2 regions of the Azospirillum sp. A29 genome follow, and region 2 is predicted to be linked to the other one. Evidence: predicted binding sites of a transcription regulator. Region 2 holds the regulator's gene; the other holds the start of a gene.
What was found. Region 2 encodes LexA, which represses DNA repair genes until DNA is damaged. Its sites were predicted from a motif close to ATGTTCTANTTTGGTTC; they were not measured.

Region 1 (5,561 bases), 1.0 Mb from region 2:
GACGACGAGGTGGTCTACAAGTCGGAAAGCCGGTCGCGCACCAACCACTGGAAGCAGGCGATGACCTTCCTGGAAAAGCCGATCGCGCTGTCGGCCGGCGACCGCCTGCGCATCGTCGCCCGCTACGACAACAACCAGATCTCCTTTGGGGTGGACGGGTTGACCGGGGGCGGGCGGGAGTAAGCGGGCGTGAGCGAAAGCGCTCCCTCCGGGCGCGCGCCCTCCCGCCGGGCCATCGTCTCCTGGTGCCTCTACGATTGGGCGAATTCGGCCTACAACACCATCATCACCACCTTCGTCTTCTCGGTCTATTTCGCCCGCGGCGTCGTCGGCGACCCGGTCGAGGGCACGGCGCGGTGGAGTGCGGCGATGACCGTGGCCGGCGTCGCCATCGCCCTGCTCAGCCCGCTGCTGGGCGCCATCGCCGACCGGGCCGGGCGTCGCAAGCCCTGGATGGCGCTGTTCACCCTGGTCACCGTCCTGTTCACCGCGGCGCTGTGGTGGGTGCGGCCCGATCCGGCCGACGCCGCCTTCGCGCTCGCCTGCGTGGTGGTCGCCACCGTGGCGTTCGAGCTGGCCAACGTCTTCTACAACGCCACCCTGCCGGGGCTGGTGCCGCCGCGGCTGCTCGGCCGGGTGTCGGGCTGGGGCTGGGGCATCGGTTATTTCGGCGGGCTGGCCTGCCTCGTCCTGGCGCTGGTCGGCTTCGTCCAGGCCCCGGCCCCGCTGTTCGGTCTGTTCGGGATGGAGTGGGCCGATTGGGGCCAGCAGGCCAATGTCCGCGCCACCGCCCTGCTGGCCGCGGCGTGGTACGGGCTGTTCGCGCTGCCCTATTTCCTGTGGGTGCCGGACGAGCCGGCGACCGGCCACGGCCTGCTGCGGGCGGCACGCGAGGGCGTCGCGACCTTGGTCGCCACGCTGCGTCAGGCCCGGCGCTACCGCGAGGTCGGGCGCTTCCTGATCGCCAGCGCCTTCTACCGCGACGGCATCAACACCATCACCGCCTTCGGCGGCCTCTTCGCCGCCGGGACCTTCGGCATGAGCTTCGAGGAGATCCTGGTCTTCGCCATCGCGCTCAACGTGGTGGCGGGGGCGGGGGCCATCGGCTTCGCCTGGATGGACGACCGGGCGGGGGCGAAGCCGGTGATCCTGATCGCGCTGGCCGGCATGACCGCCTGTTCGGTGCCGCTGCTGCTGGCGACCGAGCGGCTGTGGTTCTGGATCTTCGCGCTCGGGCTCGGGCTGTTCTTCGGGCCGGCCCAGGCCGCCGGGCGGTCGATGATGGCGCGGCTCGCCCCGCCGGGCATGGCGGGGGAGATGTTCGGCCTCTATGGCCTGACCGGCCGCTTCGTCGGCTTCTTCGGACCGCTGCTGTTCGGGTTGGCGACCCAGGCTTTCGCCAGCCAGCGCGCCGGCATGGCGACGGTTCTGGCTTTCTTCGCCATCGGCTTCGGGCTTATGCTGGCGGTTCGCGAACCGGCCCGCTAGAAAAGGGCCTGTGTCAAAGCGCCGCACATGAGACCATTCGAGGGCAGAGCTGTTACCTTCGTTTTTGCTGCGACGCACAAAAGTCGAAGCCGAGGGGTACGGACCATGCTGCACATCAAAGACATCGAAGCCTTCGCCCGCATCAACGAGGCCCTGAACGAGGAGCCCGGCCCGGATGGCGGCGCGGATAATCGGCCGGAGCAGGCCGGCCAGGACTCAGACGGCCAGCACAATTCCGGCCCGGCGCATCCGGCGCTGGTGATGGCGATGCTGGCGACCGGCCGCCTGCCGCTGTCGGCGCTGTCGAAATCCGATCAGGCGAAGACCCCGGACGTGTCGACGCCGTGGACCAGGATGTTCCGCCGCTCCTGACGGCGGTCGGTCCGGGTGGGACGCCGTGGAGTTGGTGGGCAAGATCGACACGGATTTCACGGATTTCAGCACGGATTTCACGGATGTGGCGTTCCGAAGCGACCTGTGTCGAGGAACTCGGAGCGTCGCCAAGTTCAAGAAAAATCCCTGAAATCCGTGTCTAAATCCGTGTGAATCTTGCTCCCGATGCCTCGACCCTCCGTACCGGCAGGCGTTGCAAAAATTCCGCCAAAAAGGAAATAATTCTTATACGCTTCCCGCAGATTCCTCTCTCTGCGGAGCCGACCCATGCCCCTCGACAGCCGTAGCTTCACCAACGACCAGTTCCCCCGCTGGGCCGAAGAGCCGCCGACTCCGTCCGAAGGCTCGCTGGTCCCCGGTTCGCAGTTCCATGAAGAGCAATGGATCATGGCCGCCGGCATGCTGGCCCGCGGCAACAGCTTCCTTCAGGTCTCGCGCGCCATGGGATGCAGCCGGACGACTCTCTGGCGGGCTTATTACGGCTCCAAGGATTTCCGTCACAGGGTGTGGTGGGAACGGCAGGCGTTGAACCGCGAGGCCGAGCTGCGCCTGTCCTCGCTGCGCATTCTGGTCGCCGAGCAGATCGAGCGGCTGGTCTCCTCCGGCGATCCCGCCACCGTGCGCTGGCTGGCCGAACGGCTGGGGCTGTTCGCCGGTCTCGATCAGCCGGCCCGCGACCCCGCTGCCAAGCCCGCTCCCCGTCCTGAAGACCCGCCCGCCGTTACCGTCCCCGAACTCGACGACATCCCCGGCGAACTGCGCGAACGCACCCCGCCCAGCCCGGCCCTGGTCGCCGCCGTCCTGGTCCAGCCGGAGGCTACGGGACCGAAGGGCGTCTTCCCCTATACCCTCAACCAGTATGAAGAGTATCCCAACCTCAATCCCGGCCCGGTGAGCCGCCGCGCCGCCGGTCCCTTCTCCTGGCGCCGGTAGGCCGGGGATGCAACATCGCCCGTCCCCCCGTTCCACGCTGTTCCATCCCCTCACAGAAGCGACAGCTGGTCCCCCACCGCCGGCGGCACCCGGAAACGGCTGCAATCGAGCTGCCAGCTCCGGCCGCCCAGCCCATGCTTCCGGCAGGCCAGCTTGAAGCGGTGGCGCAGCAGCTCGGCATAGGGACCGGTGCCTTTCATCCGTGTGCCGAACCCGGAGCGGTAAAGCGCGCCGTCGCGGCTCTGCCGCATCAGGCTCAACACGCGGTCGGCGCGGTTGGGGGCGTGGACCCGCAGCCATTCCTCGAACAGGGTGGCGATCTCCAGCGGCAGGCGCAGCAGGATGTAGTTGGCGGTACTTGCCCCGGCGCCGGCCGCCGCCTCCAGGATGGCGTCCAGCTCATGGTCGGTGAGCGCCGGGATCATCGGGCTGGCGAGGACCGCCACCGGCACGCCGGCCTCCGACAGGGCTCGGATCGCCTCCAGCCGGCGCGGTGGGGTGCTGGCCCGCGGCTCCATCGTCCGGGCGAGATCGCGGTCCAGCGTCGTGACCGAGACCGCGACCGATGCCAGCCCCTGTGCCGCCATCGGCGCCAGGATGTCGAGGTCGCGCAGCACCAGCGCCGATTTGGTGATGATGCTGACCGGCTGGTTGAAGTCGCGGCAGACCTCCAGCACCCGGCGGGTGATGCCTTCCGTCCGCTCGATGGGCTGGTAGGGATCGGTGTTCGCTCCCAGCGCCAGCGGCTGGCAGACATAGGATTTCGCCCGCAGCTCCTTGGCCAGCAGCTCCGCCGCGTTGCGTTTGGCGAACAGCTTGGTCTCGAAATCCAGCCCCGGCGACAGGCCCAGATAGGCGTGGGTCGGCCGGGCGAAGCAATAGATGCAGGCATGCTCGCAGCCCTGGTACGGGTTCACCGAGCGGTCGAACGGGATGTCGGGCGACTGGTTGCCGGTGATGATCGACTTGGCCGAAGCCGGCGAGACGCTGGTGCGGACCGGATCGGACAGCGCCTCGTTGCCGCTCTCCGCATAGCCGGTCCAGCCGTCGTCGGTCAGGACGCGGGTCTCGCGTTCGAACCGCCCGGTGGCGTTGCTGACCGCCCCGCGGCCCTTGATCGGGGATCGCCGTATCTCGTCCATGCCGGCAGCTTAGCCGGGGCAAAATGGAACGTAAAGCGAACAAAAGCGGGGTGGCCCTGTCATTGCTTCCGTTACCGAACAAACATAAAGATATCTTTATGCTTGCATGGTTCCGGAACCGCTGATACACCCATGGCCAATTACAGCGGCAGGGCCGGTGATCCGGTGCGCCTGAAATTCCGCTGCCCGACCGTCACCGCCCACCAGGAGTCATCCCTCATGGCCGCCGAATTCACGGACTACAAGGTCAAGGACATCAGCCTCGCGAGCTGGGGCCGCAAGGAGATCACCATCGCCGAGACCGAGATGCCGGGCCTGATGGCCCTGCGGTCCGAATTCGGCGATTCCAAGCCGCTGGCTGGCGCCCGCATCGTCGGCTGCCTGCACATGACCATCCAGACCGCCGTGCTGATCGAGACGCTGACCGCGCTCGGCGCCACCGTGCGCTGGTCCTCCTGCAACATCTTCTCGACCCAGGACCAGGCCGCCGCCGCCATCGCCGCCGCCGGCATCCCGGTCTTCGCCTGGAAGGGCGAGACGGAGGAGGAGTTCTGGTGGTGCATCGAGCAGACGCTGCGCGGCCCCGATGGCTGGACCCCGAACATGATCCTGGACGATGGCGGCGACGTCACCCAGATCATGCACGACAAGTATCCGGAGATGCTGGACGGCGTCCGCGGCCTGTCGGAAGAGACCACCACCGGTGTCCATCGTCTGTATGAGATGATGAAGAAGGGCACGCTGAAGGTTCCGGCCATCAACGTGAACGACAGCGTCACCAAGTCGAAGTTCGACAACCTCTATGGCTGCCGCGAGTCGCTGGTCGACGGCATTAAGCGCGCCACCGACGTGATGGTCGCCGGCAAGGTCGCCGTCGTCGCCGGCTATGGCGACGTGGGCAAGGGCTCGGCCGCTTCGCTGCGCTCGCAGGGCGCCCGCGTCATGGTGACGGAGATCGATCCGATCAACGCGCTCCAGGCCGCGATGGAAGGCTATCAGGTCATCACGATGGACGAGGCCGCTCCGCTGGGCGACATCTTCGTCACGGCGACCGGCAACGTCGACGTCATCACGATCGAGCACATGCGCGCCATGAAGGACCGCGCCATCGTCTGCAACATCGGCCACTTCGACAGCGAGATCCAGATCGACGCCCTGCGCAACCTGACCTGGGAAGAGGTCAAGCCGCAGGTCGACGAGGTGGTGTTCCCCGACGGCAAGCGCCTGATCGTCCTGGCCCAGGGCCGTCTGGTCAATCTGGGCTGCGCCACCGGCCACCCCAGCTTCGTGATGAGCGCCAGCTTCACCAACCAGGTGCTGGCCCAGATCGAGCTGTGGACCAACGCCGCCAACTACGAGAACAAGGTCTACGTCCTGCCCAAGCACCTGGACGAAAAGGTCGCCCGCCTGCATCTGGACAAGATCGGCGCCAAGCTGACCACCCTGACCGAGAAGCAGGCTGCCTACATCAGCGTGCCGACCGCCGGCCCGTACAAGCCGGACCACTACCGCTACTAAGCGGTCGCGGGGTTAAGAATGAAGGGCCGTCCCGGTGGGGCGGCCCTTTTTCTTTGCGGCGCTTGTCACCGGGCGAAAGCGGCATCA
Region 2 (5,561 bases):
TATGGCCTGATCGCCGAGATCAAGAAGGCGAGCCCGTCCAAGGGCCTGATCCGTCCCGATTTCGACCCGCCGGCCCTGGCCCGTGCCTACCGCGAGGGCGGGGCGACCTGCCTGTCGGTGCTGACCGACGAGCCCTATTTCCAGGGCAAGGACGAGTATCTGGTGGCCGCCCGTGCCGCGGTGGATTTGCCGGTCCTGCGCAAGGACTTCATGGTCGATCCTTATCAGATCGTCGAAGCCCGCGCGCTGGGAGCCGACTGCATCCTGATCATCATGGCGTCGCTGTCCGATGCCCAGGCGGCGGAGATCGAGGACGCCGCCGTCGTCCAGGGCCTGGATGTGCTGGTCGAGGTGCATGATCGCGCCGAACTGGACCGCGCGCTGCTGCTGAGAACGCCGCTTCTGGGCGTCAACAACCGCAATCTCAAGACCTTGGCGGTCGATATTGCGACGACGGAAGAGCTGGCCGCCAACGTTCCGGCCGACCGCATCCTGGTGGCGGAGAGCGGGCTCTACAGCCCCGCCGACCTGGCCCGGATGGCGAAGGTCGGGGCGCGCTGCTTCCTGGTAGGCGAATCGCTGATGCGGCAGGACGACGTCACCGCCGCCACCCGCGCCCTGCTGGCTCCGGTGTGATGCGATGACCGAGGTGGTGGCCGACATGAGAGCCGACGTCCTGATCGCTGCGGAGAGCCCGCGCCAGGATGCCGTGATCGCACTGGTGGCGGCGCTCGACCGCTATCTGCTGGATCTCTATCCGGCGGACACCTGCCACCTGCTCGACATCGGCGAACTGGAGGGACCGGACCTGTGCTTCCTCGTCGCCCGCAAGGACGGCGTTCCGGTCGGCTGCGCGGCGCTCCGCGTCGATCCGGCCGGTTACGGCGAGATCAAGCGGATGTATGTGGATCCCGCCGCCCGCGGACAGCGCATCGGCGAGCGTCTGCTCGCCCGGCTAGAGGAGCAGGCACGGGCAGAGGGCCTGAGCGCCCTGCTGCTCGAATCGGGCATCCATCAGCCCAAGGCGCTGGCGCTCTACCGCAAGGCCGGATTCACCGACCGCGGCCCCTATGCCTGCTACCAAGACAATGGCGTCAGCGTCTTCATGGAAAAGCTTTTGACGGAGACCGTGCGATGACCGGCTTCACCCATTTCGACGCCGAGGGCAAGGCGGTGATGGTCGACGTCTCCGACAAGGCCGACACCGAACGCACCGCCACCGCCGCGGCGACCGTGCTGATGCAGCCGGAAACTCTGGCGCTCATCATGCAGGGCGGGGTGAAGAAGGGCGACGTGCTGTCGGTCGCCCGGCTGGCCGGCATCATGGGAGCCAAGCGCACGCCCGACCTGATCCCGCTGTGCCACCCGCTGATGCTGACCTCGGTCAAGGTCGACCTGTCCTGCGATCCCGCCCGCAACGCGGTGGACGTGACGGCGACCTGCAAGCTGAAGGGCCAGACCGGCGTGGAGATGGAGGCGTTGACCGCCGTCACCGTCGCAGCGTTGACCGTCTACGACATGTGCAAGGCGGTGGACCGCGGGATGACCGTCACCGACGTGCGTCTGCTTCACAAGGCCGGCGGCAAGAGCGGCGAGTGGGGCGCGTCCTCCTCCACCGGAGCCTGACGCCATGATCCCCGTCGCCGAGGCGCGCGCCCGCATCCTGTCGGCCTTCGCCGCCCTCCCGGCGGAGACGGTCGCCCTGCCCGATGCTCTCGGCCGTGTGCTGGCCGAACCGGTGGTCGCCCGACTGACCCAGCCACCCTTCAACGCCGCCGCCATGGATGGCTGGGCCGTGCGTGCCGCCGACATCGCCGCCGCGACCGCCGAGGCCCCCGTCCCGCTGCGCCGCATCGGCGAATCCGCCGCCGGCCACGCCTTCACCGGCAGCGTTGGTACGGGCGAAGCGGTGCGCATCTTCACCGGCGCGCCCCTGCCCGACGGTGCCGACGCCGTGGTGATGCAGGAGGATTGCTGCGCCGACCACGCCACCGTGCGGATCGGCCGCGCCGTGGCCGCCGGCCGCTTCGTCCGCGAAGCCGGCTTCGACTTCACGGCCGGTCAGGAGCTTCTGCCGACGGGCCGGCGCCTGACCGCGCGCGACATCGCGCTGTCCGCCGGCGGAAACGTGCCGTGGTTGTCGGTCCACCGCCGGCCGCGCATCGCCGTCCTCGCCACCGGCGACGAGATCGCCCTGCCCGGCGACCCGCTGGGGCCGAGCCAGATCGTCAGCACCAATGCGCTTGGCCTCTGCGCCCTGGTGACCGCCCAGGGCGGGCTCGCCCACAATCTGGGCGTCGCCAGGGACACGCCGGAAAGTGTGGCGGCACTGGCGAAGGGGGCGGCCGGCTGCGACCTGCTGGTCACCACCGGCGGGGCGGCGCATGGCGATTACGATTTCGTCCGCGATGTGCTGGCCGAACGCGGCGTGGCGCTGGAGGTGCAGACGGTGGCGATGCGTCCGGGCAAGGCGCTGATGTTCGGCCGTGCCGGGTCGGTGCCGCTGCTCGGCCTGCCCGGCAACCCGGTGTCCACCGGCGTCACCGCGCTCCTGTTCCTCCGCCCGATCCTGCGCGTGCTGCAGGGCCTGCCGCCGGAGGATGACCGCCTGCCGCTGCGCGCCCGCCTGACCGGCGCGCTGAGGGCCAACGACCGGCGCGAGGAATATCTGCGCGCCACCCTCGCCGCCGGCCCGGACGGTGTCCTGACCGTCACGCCCTTCGCCCGCCAGGACAGTGCCATCACCACCCTGTACGCCCAGTCCGATTGCCTGATCCCCCGCCCGCCCCATGCCGACCCGGAACCGGCCGGCGCGATGGTGACCGTGCTCCCTTTGACGGATGGAGTGCTCAGCGTCTAGACTTGAACAGAGCGCCGGACATGGCGCTTGGGTGAGGACTGGAACAGGTGAACATCACCCGGAAAACTGTTTCACCGCGTTCCAAATGTTCCACACAAGTTCTAAAAGAAGCCGATGGGGGGCTTGACGCGCAGCAGGAACCAAACTAGAACATGGAGCAACGTTTAGTTTTTGTTCCATCTTCAGTCTGGCCCAAGCCGGGAGGCATCCATGCTCACGCGCAAGCAGCACGAATTGCTGCTGTTCATCCACGAACGGCTTGGCCAGGGCGGTGTCTCGCCGTCGTTCGACGAGATGAAGGACGCCCTGGGCCTGAAGTCCAAGTCGGGTATCCATCGCCTGATCACCGGGTTGGAGGAGCGCGGGTTCATCCGCCGCCTGCCCCACCGGGCCCGTGCGCTGGAGGTTCTCCGCCTTCCCGAGGGTCTTGACGCCTCCCGCAACCGGACCGCGGCTCCCAAGCCGAAGTTCCAGCCCAACGTCATCAAGGGCGATTTCGCCTTCGCCGGCCGCGATACCGCTCCCCCCGCCCCGACCCCGGCCGCCGCGAACGAGACGGTGCAGCTCCCGCTCTATGGCCGGATCGCCGCCGGTACGCCCATCGAGGCCCTGCGCGACAACAGCGCCTTCGTCGACGTCCCCGCCTCCATGCTGACCGGTGGCGACCATTACGCTCTGGAGGTTTCCGGCGACTCGATGATCGAAGCCGGCATCCTCGACCACGACACCATCGTCATCCAGCGCTGCGATGCGGCTGAGAACGGCACCATCGTCGTCGCTCTGGTGGACGAGGGCGAAGTGACGCTGAAACGCCTGCGCCGCAAGGGCAACACCATCGCCCTGGAGCCCGCCAACGCCGCCTATGAGACCCGCATCTTCGGCGCCGACCGCGTCCGCGTGCAGGGCAAGCTGGTCGGTCTGGTCCGGAAGTACTGAGCTTTTTGTGCCCAGCCGCCGATCCCCTCCTCCGTATCCGCGGGGGAAGGGATCGGCGAAGTCCAAGCTGCTCTCACTTTCCTCCGGTCCAGGGCCGATCTCCCCGCAGCCCGCGCACCGTCTCCACCGTTATTCCCTCCGCGGTCACCCTCAGCGCATGCGCGCCCTCATGCCGCAGCACCCAGCGGTCCACCACCAAATCCGCCCGGCAGCGTCGCGCCACCTCCGCCGTCACCACCGCATCGGCTGCCCCGCAGTCCTCATCCAGCGCATCCGGCAGCCGCGGCAAGGCCACCGTCTTTCCCTGCACCCGGTACAGGCAGCCAAGCGCGTCGCAGTCCAGTGACCGCCCTCCCCCGTTCCATCCTCCGTCCGCCGGCCAGGGATCGGCCACCGACCGCTCGCCATCGCGCTCCCGCCAGGTTTCGGTCATCCGCCCGCCGCCCTTGACCGACGCGCTGAGCCGTCCGTCCGGCAGCCTGACCGCCATCACTGGCCCGTCGCCGGCCACCAGCACATCCGGCCGCACCGCCAGCATGGGCGAGGCCAGTCCCGCCAGGACCGGCAGCATTCCCAACCAACGCCACCACCGCGTCCACAGGCACAGCCAGATCCCTCCCATCACCAGCAGCGCGAACCCTTCCGCCGGCATCGCCGGCACGGTCAGCGAAGCCCAGGGGAGACGGCCGAAGAACTCCGCCGTCCAGATCACCGCCCGGTCGCCCCAGTTCATGGCGATCAGCGCCGGTGCTTCCAGTCCGAAGGGCAGCAGCGCGTAGGCGATCAGGCTCCACGGCATGACCCAGAAGGACGTGATGGGAATGGCGATCAGGTTCGACAGCACGCCATAGAAGGCGATCTGCTGGAAATGGAAGAGCGAGAAGGGCAAGGTCGCCAGCGTCGCCACCACGCTGGTCAGCAAAATCCCGCCGACATAGAACAATCCGCGCACGATCCATCCCGCATCGCGCCGCCATTCCGCCAGCCTGACGCTGCCACGCTCGAATGCCGCGATCAGCGCCACCACCGCGGCGAAGGACATCTGGAAGCTCGGCCCCAGCATCCCCTCCGGGTCCATCGCCATGGTGACCAGCCCGGCGAAGGCGACCAGCCGCATGCTCAACGGGTGGCGGTCCAGCATGATCGCCCCCATCACCATGCCGGTCATCAGCACCGACCGCACCGTCGGCAGCGGCGCCCCGACCAGCAGCGTGTAGGCGAGTGCCGACAGGATGCCGAACAGCGCCGCGATCTTCTTGATCGGCCACCGCAGCGCGATGTAGGGCACCGCCGCCAGCAACGCCCGCACGACATAGAACAGGATGCCGGCGGCGACGCCGACATGCAGTCCGGAGATCGACAGCAGATGCGCCAGCCCGCTGTTGCGGAAGTCGTCCATCGTCGCTTCCGGGATGCCGAACTCCTCGCCGTTCAGCAGCGCCGTGGTGACGCTCGCCTCCACCGGATCGCCGATGGCAGCCGCCACCCGCTCGGCAATCGCGCCGCGCGCCTTCTCGAAGGCGATGGCGACCGTGCTCCACCCCGTCACCGGCGGCGCCTCGACCAGTTCCGGCGCACCGGTGGCGAAGCCCGTGCCGCCCAGCCCCATGAACCACGCCCGCCGCTGGAAGTCGAAGGCGCCGGGTTCGGCAGGCGCCTGCGGCGGCAACAGCGTCGCCCGTAGCCGCACCACCGATCCGGGCGCCGGTGCCGGGAAGCGGTCCGACAGGCGGATGCGCACGGCGGCCGGCGTCCGTTCCGGCGC

Region 1: the regulator LexA is predicted to act here: its motif matches at 3,983-3,999, upstream of ABNQ38_RS22405 (PA0069 family radical SAM protein).

Annotation. Positions count from the first base shown of each region.
Region 1 is NZ_CP170466.1:1,563,711-1,569,271, reverse strand. Features, by position in the region: gene ABNQ38_RS22425 (tetratricopeptide repeat protein) at 1-183, shown strand, start outside; gene ABNQ38_RS22420 (MFS transporter) at 190-1,488, shown strand; gene ABNQ38_RS22415 (hypothetical protein) at 1,594-1,860, shown strand; gene ABNQ38_RS22410 (hypothetical protein) at 2,149-2,814, shown strand; gene ABNQ38_RS22405 (PA0069 family radical SAM protein) at 2,865-3,956, opposite strand; gene ahcY (adenosylhomocysteinase) at 4,176-5,474, shown strand.
Region 2 is NZ_CP170466.1:558,990-564,550, forward strand. Features, by position in the region: gene trpC (indole-3-glycerol phosphate synthase TrpC) at 1-636, shown strand, start outside; gene ABNQ38_RS17500 (GNAT family N-acetyltransferase) at 641-1,138, shown strand; gene moaC (cyclic pyranopterin monophosphate synthase MoaC) at 1,135-1,626, shown strand; gene glp (gephyrin-like molybdotransferase Glp) at 1,631-2,860, shown strand; gene lexA (transcriptional repressor LexA) at 3,071-3,796, shown strand; gene ABNQ38_RS17520 (ComEC/Rec2 family competence protein) at 3,870-5,561, opposite strand, start outside.